DNA from 3 places in the Mesorhizobium sp. WSM4884 genome. Region 2 is predicted to be linked to each of the others. Evidence: riboswitches for the same ligand, from Rfam matches in the RefSeq annotation. Region 2 holds a riboswitch; each other region holds the start of a gene.
The links. Region 2 has a riboswitch for thiamine pyrophosphate ahead of thiB (thiamine ABC transporter substrate binding subunit). Riboswitches for the same ligand answer to the same signal wherever they lie in the genome.
Positions count from the first base shown of each region.

Region 1: another riboswitch for thiamine pyrophosphate. It lies ahead of thiC (phosphomethylpyrimidine synthase ThiC); the one in region 2 lies ahead of thiB (thiamine ABC transporter substrate binding subunit).
Region 3: another riboswitch for thiamine pyrophosphate. It lies ahead of thiC (phosphomethylpyrimidine synthase ThiC); the one in region 2 lies ahead of thiB (thiamine ABC transporter substrate binding subunit).

Region 1 is NZ_JARTVO010000001.1:425,559-429,943, forward strand. It holds gene P9236_RS01910 (hypothetical protein) at 1-260, shown strand, start outside; partial or broken gene P9236_RS01915 (prenyltransferase) at 452-766, shown strand; partial or broken gene P9236_RS01920 (aminotransferase class III-fold pyridoxal phosphate-dependent enzyme) at 766-1,335, shown strand; partial or broken gene P9236_RS01925 (hypothetical protein) at 1,344-1,667, shown strand; TPP riboswitch at 1,748-1,864, shown strand; gene thiC (phosphomethylpyrimidine synthase ThiC) at 1,969-3,813, shown strand; gene thiO (glycine oxidase ThiO) at 3,817-4,385, shown strand, end outside.
Region 2 is NZ_JARTVO010000013.1:46,168-50,552, forward strand. It holds gene P9236_RS20180 (ABC-F family ATP-binding cassette domain-containing protein) at 1-1,263, opposite strand, end outside; gene P9236_RS20185 (thiamine diphosphokinase) at 1,265-1,909, opposite strand; TPP riboswitch at 2,044-2,158, shown strand; gene thiB (thiamine ABC transporter substrate binding subunit) at 2,202-3,212, shown strand; gene thiP (thiamine/thiamine pyrophosphate ABC transporter permease) at 3,504-4,385, shown strand, end outside.
Region 3 is NZ_JARTVO010000035.1:28,074-32,458, reverse strand. It holds gene P9236_RS29775 (metallophosphoesterase) at 1-598, opposite strand, end outside; gene P9236_RS29770 (hypothetical protein) at 1,090-1,353, shown strand; TPP riboswitch at 1,671-1,787, shown strand; gene thiC (phosphomethylpyrimidine synthase ThiC) at 1,891-3,726, shown strand; gene thiO (glycine oxidase ThiO) at 3,723-4,385, shown strand, end outside.

The sequences.
Region 1 (4,385 bases), on a different contig from region 2:
GGAAGTCTGTCGTTACCGCCATCGCTTTCTTGGCCCTGGGCGGTTCGGCTTTTGCCGCCAGCGCGGTCAACAAGGACGCTCAGACGCGGACGTTGATCGTGACCGAAGGCGGCGGCAAGACCGAGCTGGCGCTGGCCGCCGGCGAGACGGTGGAGTTCTGCCCGAATGGCTGCTTCGTCACCCTGCCCAATGGTGACCTCGAAGCGCTGACCGGTTCAGAAACGGTCGAGATCTCGGGCGGCGTTGCCCGGATCAAGTAAAATCCTTAGACGCGATCGGCGAAGGCCGGGCAAACGCCCGGCCTTTTATCGTTTCCGGTAGCCGCTGCTTAACGATAGCACCGGAAATACCCCGCACAGCGCGCCGCAACCGGGCGTTTTAACTCCGTCATGCCCCGTTATATCCATCGCGTAGGCGCCGAAATACGGCGTGGGGTGAGCAGGGCAGAGCAATGGACGCGCGGTCGGACGGGAACGCAATTCCGCTTGCGGTCGATCTCGACGGCGCGCTGATTGCAACGGACCTTCTGTGGGAAGGCCTGTTCATCCTGCTCAAGAAGAATCCGCTCTATCTCTTTGTCCTGCCGCTCTGGTTGATCGGCGGTCCGGCGCGGCTAAAGCAGGAAATCGCAGCGCGCATCGACATCGATCCGGCATCGCTGCCTTACCGGCTTGAACTGCTCGAGCGGCTTCGCAGCGAACATGAGGACCGCCGCAGGATCGTGCTGGCGACGGGCACGCCGCGCAAATTCGCCGAGGCGATCGCGGCGGCCAGGCCGCGGTCGGCGCCATAATCGCCAGGCGCGACGTCTACATGAAAGCCTATGGCACGCCGAAGACGGCAATGATCCACGCCATGGCGACCTTCGGTGGCATGGGCGAGGCCTGCATCACCGCGATCGAGGCGCTCAACGTGCTGTACGACGAAGCGCTGATCGACAATGCTGCGTCGACCGGCGACTCCCTTTTGCAGCGGCTGCAGGCGCTGAAGGCGAAATATCCGAAGATCATCAAGGATGTGCGCAGCAAGGGTCTTATGATCGGGCTCGAGTTCCACGATTTCTCGCAGACCTTGCCGATGGTGCTGCGTCCTGTGGTGAGCGTGCTCGACGACAAGCTGAAGGGTTCGCTGTCGGGCTTCGTCGGCTCGCTCTTGCTACGCGACTACGACGTGCTCGTCGCCTTCACCGAGTACAACCGCAACGTCATTCGGCTCGAGCCGCCGCTGATCTGCCAGCGCGAGCATGTCGACCGCTTCGTCGACGCCTTCGACAGCTTCCTGTCGCTCGGCATTGTGGCGATCGTGAAGGATTTTGTAAAAAGCCAGGTCCGCTGAGACAGACGCTGCTGACCAGGCCACCCGTCGCTCCCGCCGATCCGCTCGACCGGCTGACCGGCGCCGGTCTTGCCTGGGGCGAGGGGGCTTACGCAAGATGGGCCGCGCCGATCGGTGCGGCGATCTTCTCGCTCTACATCCTGCTGACCGCCGTGACGGCCTGGTTCATGCCCGACGTCAACTGGGACATGCTGCCTTATCTGGCAATCGCCGAGGAGGGCCGCTATCCCGATCCGCTGGCGCTGCATGATTATGCCTACAGCACCGTCAAGGCCGGCGACTACAAGACGCTGACCGACGATGGCGGCGGCTTCCGCAACCACATGGCGGAGAAGCTTCCATGCACGATGGCGTTGAGCCGCAATGCCGGCCAAACGCGCTTGACAAGATGACGCTGGCCCGTTCAACCTAAGCCATTCACCAGGGGAGTCCCGGCAAGGGGCTGAGATACTGCTGGCTTTTGCGGCGCAGTGACCCGTTGAACCTGATCCAGTTCATACTGGCGTAGGGACGGTGCAAGCGCTTTGCGGGCGTTCATGCCCGAAGACCTGTCTCAGGCAGGCAGACCGAAGCGTCTTTTCATCCTTCCGGCACAGAACTGGGTCTCCAATGCAACGAGCAAAGGAGCCTCAAATGAATGCCCTGACCCCCACCGTATCGACTGGACCGCTGCCGGCGTCGCGGAAGATCCACAAATCCGGCGCCCTCCACCCGCAGATCAAGGTGCCGATGCGCGAGATCGCCGTTCACCCGACTGCCGGTGAACCGCCGGTGACGGTCTACGATCCGTCAGGCCCCTATACCGACCCCGCAATCGAAACCGATATCGAGAGGGGGCTTGCCCCCCTTCGGCAAGACTGGATCGTGGCGCGTGGCGATGTCGAATCCTATGACGGCCGCCATATCAGGCCGGAGGACAATGGATTTGCGACAGGAGAGCGCCTGACGCCGGAGTTTCCGACCCGCAACCGTCCGCTGCGGGCCAAGGCCGGCAAGGCGGTAACGCAGCTTGCCTATGCGCGCGCCGGGATCATCACGCCCGAAATGGAATTCGTTGCCATCCGCGAAAACCTCGGTCGCGAGATCATGCGGAGCGGGCTGCAACGGGACGGCGAGGCGTTCGGCGCATCGATGCCGGACTTCGTCACACCGGAATTCGTACGCGACGAGGTGGCGCGCGGCCGCGCGATCATCCCCGCCAACATCAACCATCCCGAGAGCGAGCCGATGATCATCGGCCGCAATTTCCTGGTGAAGATCAACGCCAATATCGGCAGTTCCGCCGTCACCTCTTCGATGGCCGAAGAGGTCGAAAAGATGGTCTGGGCCATCCGCTGGGGTGCCGACACGGTCATGGACCTGTCGACCGGCCGCAACATCCACAACATCCGCGAATGGATCGTGCGCAACTCGCCGGTGCCGATCGGCACGGTGCCGCTCTACCAGGCGCTGGAGAAGGTGGGCGGTGTCGCCGAGGATCTGAGTTGGGAAGTCTATCGCGACACGCTGATCGAGCAGGCCGAGCAGGGCGTCGACTACTTCACCATTCATGCCGGCGTGCGGCTGCATCACATCCCGCTCACCGTCGGCCGGGTTACCGGTATCGTCAGCAGGGGCGGCTCGATCATGGCGAAATGGTGCCTGCACCATCACCGCGAAAGCTTCCTCTATGAGCATTTCGCGGAGATATGCGACATCGCCAGAGCCTATGACGTCTCTTTCTCGCTTGGCGACGGCCTTCGTCCCGGCTCGATCGCCGATGCCAATGACCAAGCCCAATTCGCCGAGCTGGAAACGCTTGGCGAATTGACGAAGATCGCCTGGGCAAAGGACTGCCAGGTGATGATCGAGGGCCCCGGCCATGTTCCCATGCACAAGATCAAGCAGAACATGGACAAGCAGCTCGCCGTCTGCGGCGAGGCGCCTTTCTACACGCTGGGACCGCTGACCACGGACATAGCGCCGGGCTACGACCACATCACGTCCGGCATCGGCGCAGCCATGATCGGCTGGTTCGGCACGGCCATGCTCTGCTACGTGACGCCGAAGGAACATCTCGGCCTGCCGGATCGCAATGACGTCAAGACCGGCGTCATCACCTACAAGATCGCGGCGCACGCCGCCGACCTCGCCAAGGGGCATCCTGCGGCGAAGATCCGCGACGACGCGCTTTCGCGGGCGCGGTTCGAGTTCCGCTGGGAAGACCAGTTCAACCTGTCGCTCGATCCCGAAACCGCGCGCTCGATGCACGACGAGACCTTGCCCAAGGAAGCGCACAAGGTAGCGCATTTCTGCTCGATGTGCGGACCGAAATTCTGCTCCATGCGCATCTCCCACGACATTCGCGCCGAAGCGCAGAAGGAGGGGATGGCGGCGATGGCGCAGAAATACCGCGCGGGCGGCGATCTCTACGTGCCGGTCGAAACGCCCGGGGCGGGAGAACAAGCTTTGGCGCAGGACGATCAGAGGACGGACTGAGCCGTGCGCCGTGTCCTTGTCAAAGGCGCCGGTGTGGCAGGCCTCACCGTCGCCCATGAATTGGCCGCGCGAGGTGCGTCGGTCACGGTTGCCGAAATTCGGAGCCAGATAGGCGGCAATGCCTCCTGGCTCGCCGGCGGCATGCTTGCTCCTTGGTGCGAACGCGAAAGCGCCGAAGAGACGGTTGTCAGTCTCGGCAGAATTTCGACCGACTGGTGGGAAAGGGTGCTGCCCGGGCTCGTGACGACGGCCGGCACTCTCGTCATCGCCCATGTGCGCGACGCCTTCGAGCTTGCCCGCTTTGCGGCCCGTACCCGCAATCACGAGTCCGTCGACGACGAGGCGATCGCCGCCCTCGAACCCGATCTTGCCGGTCGCTTCCGCAAGGGCCTGTTCTTCGCCGGCGAAGCTCATCTCGATCCCCGTCGGGTTCTCGAAGCCCTCGCCGACAAGCTGCGTGCGATGGGAGTCGTCTTCCTTTTCGAGGTGGACGAGGTGGACCTTTCTGGCTTCGACCAGGTGATCGACTGCACGGGCATCGCGCGAGCCGACGACGATTTGCGTGGCGTGCG
Region 2 (4,385 bases):
CCGCGCCAGCACCCGGGCCAGCAGCAGCCGCGCGCGCTCACCGCCCGAAAGCTCCCGCACCGGCGTGCGCGCCTGCTCCGGCTTGAATAGAAAATCCTTCATGTAGGAGACGACGTGGCGCTGCTCGCCGTTGACCACGAGGTTCTCGCCGCGTCCGTCGGTCAGGTAATGCGCCAGCGTCTCCTGCGGGTCGACGGCCTCGCGCTTCTGGTCGAGCGTCGCGATCTCAAGATTGACGCCGAGCCGCACTGAGCCCGCGTCCGGCGTCAGCTCGCCGGTCAGCATTTTCAGAAGAGTCGTCTTGCCGGCGCCGTTCGGCCCGACCAGGCCGACACGATCGCCGCGCTGGATGCGGGTCGAGAACCCTTTGACCACGGTCAAGTCGCCAAAGCTCTTGTCGATCCCCTTGGCCTCGATCACCAACTTGCCGGATTCGGCGGCGTCGCTCGCCACCATGGTCGCCGTGCCTTCGGCGCCGCGATGGCTGCGAAAGCGCTGGCGCATGGCCTGCAGCTCGCCGAGGCGGCGCATGTTGCGCTTGCGCCTGGCGGTCACGCCATAGCGCAGCCAGTGCTCTTCGCGCACGATCTGGCGGCCGAGCTTGTGCTGTTCGCGCTCCTCCTCTTCCAGCACCTGGTCGCGCCATTCCTCGAAATGCGCGAAGCCCTTGTCCAGCCGCCGGGTCTGGCCGCGGTCGAGCCAGACCGTGGCGCGCGAGACGCGCTCGAGAAAGCGGCGATCGTGCGAGATCAGGATCACGGCCGAAGAGGTGCGGGCAAGCTCCTCTTCCAGCCATTCGATGACCGACAGGTCGAGGTGGTTGGTCGGCTCGTCGAGCAGCAGGATGTCGGGTTCGGGCGCCATGACGCGGGCGAGCGCGGCGCGGCGCGCCTCGCCGCCCGAAAGGTCGCTCGGCCGTTCCTCGCCGGTGAGGCCGAGATGGTCCATCAAATAGGTGGCGCGATGCGGGTCGTCGGCCGGCCCGAGACCAGCCTCGACATAGGCGCGCACGCTGGCGAAGCCATCCATATCGGGCATCTGCGGCAAATAGCGGACCGTTGCCGATGGCTGGCGGAACACCTCGCCGTCCTGCGGCTCGACCAGCCCGGCGGCGATCTTGAGCAGCGTCGACTTGCCCGAACCGTTGCGGCCGACAAGCGCGATCTTCTCGCCGGCGGAAGCGCTCAGCGACGCGCCGTCGAGCAGCGGCGTGCCGCCAAAGGTCAATTTTATGCCGTCGAGATTGAGAAGAGGCGGAGCCATGTCAGCTTTCGGCAAGAGGATAGGGGTGGGCGAGCAGCAGCGCCCGGCCACTCTCGAGCGCGATCTCGAGCCGGCCCTTGACCTCGTTCGATATAGTGAGCGAGGAGCCGAACGCCACCTCGACACGGTCGAGCGGCCATTTGGCGCCGGAGACCGTCAGGCCGGCGAGTTCGGAGAAGCCAAGCACCGAGAACAGCGTTCCGTCGGCGTAATCGAAGGCGGCTTTGCCCGGCAGGATGGGGACGCCCTCCTGCGCGCCGCTGGTCAGCAGTACCGTCGTGCCCGCCTCGGCCAGCCGATGCCCAAGCGCCTGATGCAGGAAGGCATGGTCGGCGCGCTTGCCGCCGAAGGCGCCGGCCAGCACCAAGCTGGTGGCGCCGCGCGCGAGCGCTTCGGCGATGGCGAGCTCGCCGTCGGTCATGTCCTTTTCGGCCGGAAAGATCTTGCGCGGCACGGCGGCGAGATCCTCCGGCAGGTTCGGCGGCACCGAGTCGAAGTCGCCGACCCATAGCTCCGGCACGAGGCCCAGCATGCGGGCATGACCGATGCCGGCGTCGGCGGCGATGACGCGGGAGCCTTCGATCTGGCGATCGAGCCGAGGCGTGCGGACGAGCTCGCCGCCAAGCAGGATGGTGAATGTTCCCATGGGCGTCGCCCTTACCAGCCCCGCCCGCGAAACGGAAGCCAGGCGCATCCAAACGGATAGCGCTGCGTTCCGAAGTCATCGGATGCCCGGCAAACTTCCGCTTGCGCGCCGCATCGGCCGGGCCTATGTCTCGAGGCGCTCTAACGGGGTGCCGGACGCTGACTTCGCGAACCGGCTGAGAGGCGACAATGCCAACCCGCCGAACCTGATCCGGTTTGTACCGGCGGAGGGATTAGACGTTTCGGACCATCCGACGCCTCAATTCCTTGTCACGCGAACAAAGGAGGCGCCGATGCGCTCACTATTGTCCCAGCTTATTCTCGCAACAGGCCTCGTTTCGCTTTTGGCAGCCGCCGGGCCTGCCGAGGCGAAGGACAAGCTCACCGTCTATACCTATGAAAGCTTCACCGCCGACTGGGGTCCGGGACCCGCGGTGAAGAAGGAATTCGAGGCCGAATGCGGCTGCGATCTCGAATTCGTCTCGGTCGCCGACGGCGTGGCGCTGCTCAACCGCGTCAAGCTGGAGGGCGCCGGCACCAAGGCTGACATCGTGCTCGGCCTCGACACCAACCTGACCGCAGACGCCAAGGCGAGCGGCCTTTTCGCGCCGCATGGCGCCGTTGCAGATTTGAATGTGCCCGAAGGCTGGAAGGACGACACATTCGTGCCCTTCGATTACGGCTATTTCGCCGTCGTCTACGACACCGAGAAGCTGAAGACCCCGCCGAAAAGCCTGAAGGAGCTGGTCGAGGGTGGCGCCGCCGACAAGATCGTCATTCAGGATCCGCGCACCTCGACGCCGGGCCTCGGTCTGCTGCTCTGGGTGAAGTCGGTCTATGGCGACAAGGCGCCGGAGGCCTGGGCCAAGCTCAAATCCAAGGTGCTTACGGTGACGCCGGGCTGGAGCGAGGCCTACGGCCTGTTCACCAAGGGCGAGGCGCCGATGGTGCTGTCCTACACCACCTCACCGGCTTACCACATGGTCGCCGAGAACACTGAACGCTACCAGGCCGCGTCCTTCGAGGAGGGCGAGTATCTGCAGATCGAGGTCGCCGGCATCACGACGACCGGCGCGAAGAACCCGCTGGCGGAAAAGTTCATCGCCTTCATGACCGGGCCGAAATTCCAGGACGTCATCCCGGAGACCAACTGGATGTTCCCGGCCGGCAAGACCGACAAGCCGCTCAACCCGGCCTTCGACAAACTGGTGAAGCCGACCAAGACCCTGCTGTTCAGCCCGGAAGAGGTCGCGGCCAACCGCAAAGCCTGGGTGGACGAGTGGCTGGCGGCGATGAGCAAGTAGCCGGCTTTGGTTATCTGTCGAAGATGATCGCTCTACGGCGCCTCCCTCTGTCCTGCCGGACATCTCCCCCACTTGGGGGGAGATTGACTGCCATTGGCGATTTCGCCAATTGGCAACGTTGCAGGAATGAGCAGGGCGCCGACGCTGCTGATCTCCCCCCTTGTGGGGGAGATGTCCGGCAGGACAGAGGGGGGCGCGAAGGAACACGGCGTTCGCTGGTTTCCAAACCTGCCCCGGTGGTGCAGCGTGCAATCTTCGCCGCGCCCTGACTCCCGCGTCACCGCCGGCATCATGGCCCTTGCGGCAATCGCCGTGCTCATCGGCGTCGCCTTCGTCGGGCTCATCCTAGAAGGCGCGAGCGACCCGTCCGGCGCTCTCGTCGCCTTCGACGGCTATCTCCTCCGTGTCGCCCGCTTCACGCTTTGGCAGGCGCTGCTTTCGACATTGCTGTCGGTCGCGCCGGCGCTGCTGGTGGCGCGTGCCCTGTCCCGGCACCCGAAGTTTCCCGGGCGTCGCCTGATCCTGCAGTTCTTCGCCGTGCCGCTGGCGCTGCCGGCCATCGTTGCCGCCCTCGGCGTGTTGGCGCTCTACGGCCATGCCGGCTATTTTGCCGGCGCTCTCGGCAGCCTTGACGGCAGCGAATGGCCCGGCATCTACGGATTGTCCGGCATACTGATCGCGCATGTCTTCTTCAATTTGCCCTTGGCCACGCGTCTTTTTCTGGAGGTGCTCGGCACGGTGCCCGCCGACCAGTGGCGGCTGGCGAGCCAGCTCGGCATGGGGGCCTGGCCGGCGTTGCGGCTGATCGAATGGCCGGCGCTGCGCGCGGCACTGCCGGGCGTCGCCGGACTGGTGTTCATGCTCTGCATCACCTCCTTCACCATCGTGCTGACGCTGGGCGGCGGGCCGGCCGCCACGACGCTGGAGGTCGCGATCTACCAGGCGTTGCGCTTCGATTTTGATCCGGCTAGGGCCGTGGTGCTGACGCTGCTGCAAATCGGTCTGACCTTCGTCGTGGTGACGGCACTGATGCGGCTTGGCGCCAATACGGTCGGCGACGCCAATCTGCCGGTGGCGCCACGCCGCTATCTTTCGGCGGGCAAGGCTGAAACGATGGTGAACGCCGGTTTGATCGCACTTACCTTGCTGTTCGTCGCCGGGCCGATGGCGGCG
Region 3 (4,385 bases), on a different contig from region 2:
CCGAGATGTCCGGCGAGCCGAGATCTAGAGGCTCTGTAGAAGGACTGAGTGCCTCGAGACGATCACGAAGGAACGCGGGAAGGTTTTGAAGCTCCCAACTGCCTATCGCTGTGTTGACGAGGATGAAGTTTGCGCCTGCGGATCCTGTCGGAAGTCTGAAGTGCACGGGTTGGTCCACGGGAACGGTCTGCCAACCCAAGCGGGCGGCTAAACTCGCCATTTCGCTGAATTTCTCAGTCGGTCCAAGTTCGCGCGCGTCATCACGGTTCACATCGTGATTTCCCGGTACGAATATCAACGGAAGCGCCTTTGAACTGCGTCCCTGTGCGCGGCAGAGCAACGTGAAATGCTGGAATGCCGAAGCAATGAAGGTCTTGTCGCCACGGCTCGTGAAATCCCCCATGAAGGCGATCGAATCCAAGGGCTTCGAAGTCGTCAGCCGCCGAAGTTTCGTCAAGACGGCACGCAGCGAAGACGCGCGTAGCTTCTGCGTTATTTTCGGAGCGAACTTGCTATCCTTGGCATCGATGTTGCTAGAGGAAGGATGCCAGTCCGGATAGTGAATATCGCCTACTTGAAGGATTCGCACCCGCCGCATAACTCGCCCCCCTGCCGAGAGCCATAGACTAATCCGTTCGCTTTTGCCAAGCGCGAACGATCATCCGCAGTGTCCTTAACGAGGTAGCCTGCACTTTTCGAGAATTGCCACGGCGGCTATTTTTCGGCTGTGAAGCACACGAGACCCGTGACGTGAGACCCAGTTGCTCAATGCCCAGTTGCTCAATGAGCTTTCTTACGAATAAGGGAGAATTTCCGCGGCCGGACTATCTCTGAGCGAGCGTGCATGACTGCCAACGGAAGGTCTTGCACGCACCCTTGCGATCTTGAGCAATGGTCGCCATGACTTTCTTCTTGCAGGCTTTTGAGTGGCCCAGCCTGCGATCACCAGACCCCACCGATTCTAAAGAGCGTGGCAGATGGGATAGTCGAGGTTGCCCGTGCACAGTCACGCTCAGGGCTTGCGCCGCCCAGAGGACACGCTGAAAAGGCAGATTGGGGCGCAAGCACGCCATTCACGAGAGGTTCGACATGAAGACCATGCAAGAAAAAGACATTCCGGCATTCGTACAAGCAGTTGTGGACGCCGGCTGCAAAATTTGCGCGATTGGCAACTTGGGATACGTCTTTGGCGATGCTGATTTCACGCCAGCGCAACGGAGGGCCGTCGAGCCACAGCTGCGTAGGATTGCTGAAATCTACGGCGAACGCGATCATCTCATGAACGAGATAGCTGTATATCTGCGGTCGATCGGACGCCATGTCGAGGTTGAGCCGAAGACAGGTATTTCCTGATGGCCGTGATCGCGAGAAGCCGTCTTCCAACCTCTGAATCCTAAAGGAGGTGACCCCCAAGGCCGTTCGTCACCTTCGACCAGAATAACCACATCCGTGACCGCCTGAGCTACTTGGTCGATACGCGCACATGGCCAATACAGTTTCTCCATCCTTCACGAAGCGAATGAGGCTTTGGCCATTCAGCCCCGGTCTACGGGGCGTGACTTGTCCCCGATGCATGCGCGAGCTCTCCGCCCGGCTGGCCGCCGGTCGTCGCCACCGGCCGAAGGCGCCCGAATGCGCTTGACAAGATAGCGTCAGCCCGTTCAACCTAAGGCATTCACCAGGGGAGTCCCGGCAAGGGGCTGAGATACTGCTGGCTTTCGCGGCGCAGTGACCCGTTGAACCTGATCCAGTTCATACTGGCGTAGGGACGGTGCAAGCGCTTTGCGGGAGTTTACGCCCGAGGTCCTGTTGCAGCAGGTCTACAGAAGCGTCTTTTCATCCTTCCGGCACAGAACTGGGTCTCCAATGCATGAGCAAAGGAGCCTCACGATGAATGCCCTCACCCCCGCCGTATCGACGGGACCACTGCCCGCCTCGCGGAAAATCCACAAGCCCGGCGTCCTCTACCCGCAGATCAGGGTGCCGATGCGCGAGATTTCCGTCCATCCGACGGCCGGCGAACCGCCCGTCACCGTCTACGATCCGTCCGGCCCCTACACCGATCCATCAGTCGAAACCAGCATCGAAAAAGGCCTTGCCCGGCTTCGCCACGAATGGGTCACGGCGCGTGGCGATGTCGAAGCCTATGACGGCCGCCACGTCCGGCCGGAAGACAATGGATTCGCCACCGGCGAGCGCCTGACACCGGAATTTCCGATACGCAATCGGCCGCTCAAGGCCAAGCAGGGCAAGGCGGTGACCCAACTTGCCTATGCGCGCGCCGGCATCATCACGCCAGAAATGGAGTTCGTAGCCATCCGCGAGAATCTCGGCCGCGAGGTGATGCGCGGCAAGCTGCAACGCGACGGCGAAGCCTTCGGCGCGGCGATCCCAGATTTCGTCACACCCGAATTCGTGCGCGACGAGGTGGCGCGCGGGCGCGCAATCATTCCCGCCAACATCAATCATCCCGAGAGCGAGCCGATGATCATCGGTCGCAATTTTCTGGTCAAGATCAACGCCAACATCGGTAACTCGGCTGTCACATCGTCGATGGCCGAAGAGGTCGAAAAAATGGTCTGGGCTATCCGCTGGGGCGCGGACACGGTGATGGACCTGTCGACCGGCCGCAACATCCACAACATCCGCGACTGGATCGTGCGCAATGCGCCGGTGCCGATCGGTACGGTGCCGCTCTATCAGGCGCTGGAAAAGGTCAACGGCATCGCCGAGGATCTGAACTGGGAGGTCTACCGCGACACGCTGATCGAGCAGGCCGAGCAAGGCGTCGACTATTTCACCATCCACGCCGGCGTGCGGCTGCACTACATCCCGCTGACCGTCGACCGGGTCACGGGCATCGTCTCGCGCGGCGGCTCGATCATGGCCAAATGGTGCCTGCACCATCACCGGGAGAGCTTCCTCTACGAGCATTTCGAGGAGATCTGCGACATCGCCAGAGCCTATGACGTCTCCTTCTCGCTCGGCGACGGCCTTCGTCCCGGTTCAATCGCCGATGCGAACGACGCGGCGCAATTCGCCGAACTGGAAACACTTGGAGAACTCACCAAGATTGCCTGGGCAAAGGACTGCCAGGTGATGATCGAAGGCCCGGGCCATGTCCCCATGCACAAGATCAAGCAGAACATGGACAAGCAGCTCGCAGTGTGCGGTGAGGCGCCGTTCTACACGTTGGGGCCGCTGACGACCGACATCGCGCCGGGCTATGACCACATCACCTCAGGGATAGGTGCCGCCATGATAGGCTGGTTCGGCACCGCAATGCTTTGCTACGTCACGCCGAAAGAGCATCTCGGCCTTCCCGACCGCAACGACGTCAAGATTGGCGTGATCACCTACAAGATAGCCGCCCATGCAGCCGATCTGGCGAAGGGCCATCCGGCAGCGAAAACCAGGGATGATGCCCTTTCGCGCGCGCGCTTCGAGTTCCGCTGGGAGGACCAGTTCAACCTGTCGCTCGACCCCGAAACCGCACGGTCCTTCCACGACCAGACCTTGCCCAAGGAGGCGCACAAGCTGGCACATTTTTGTTCGATGTGCGGGCCGAAATTCTGCTCCATGCGCATTTCCCACGACATCCGTGCCGAGGCCCAGAAGGAAGGCATGGCGGCAATGGCGGCAAAATACCGGGAGGGCGGCGATCTCTACATGCAGGCGGACGAGACTGGCGTACCGGTCGTGCCAGAGGCTCCCAAACCATCATGAGGGTGCTCGTCAAAGGGGCCGGCGTTGCCGGCCTCACCGTCGCTTTCGAACTCGCCGCCCGCGGCGCGACGGTCACCGTCGCCGAGATGCGGCATGGCCTTGGTGGCAACGCGTCGTGGTTCGCCGGCGGCATGCTGGCGCCATGGTGCGAGCGCGAAAGCGCGGAGCAGCCGGTGCTGGATCTCGGACGCGATGCTGCCGACTGGTGGGATGCGGTGCTGTCGGGTCAGGTGACACGGGCCGGGACATTGGTCGTGGCCGCGCCGCGTGATGCCGGTGAGCTTGACCGGTTCGCCAGTCGCACGTCAGGGCATCGGCGCGTCGATGAAAACGAAATTGCGCTCCTGGAACCCGACCTCGCCGGCCGCTTCCGGCGTGGATTGCTCTTCCCCGACGAGGCTCACCTCGACCCACGCCCGGCGATGGCGGCACTTCATGACAAGCTTGCGACCATGGGTGTCAAATTCCACTTCGGCTGCGACGCCCGGCCTGTTTCGGGATTCGCCCGTCAGATAGACTGCATGGGAATGGCAGCGGCCGATGACAGGCTGCGCGGTGTTCGCGGCGAAATGCTGATCCTTCGCACGCCTGATGTCTCGCTGTCGCGGCCGGTCCGTTTGCTTCATCCACGCTTTCCGCTTTATGCCGTGCCGCGCACC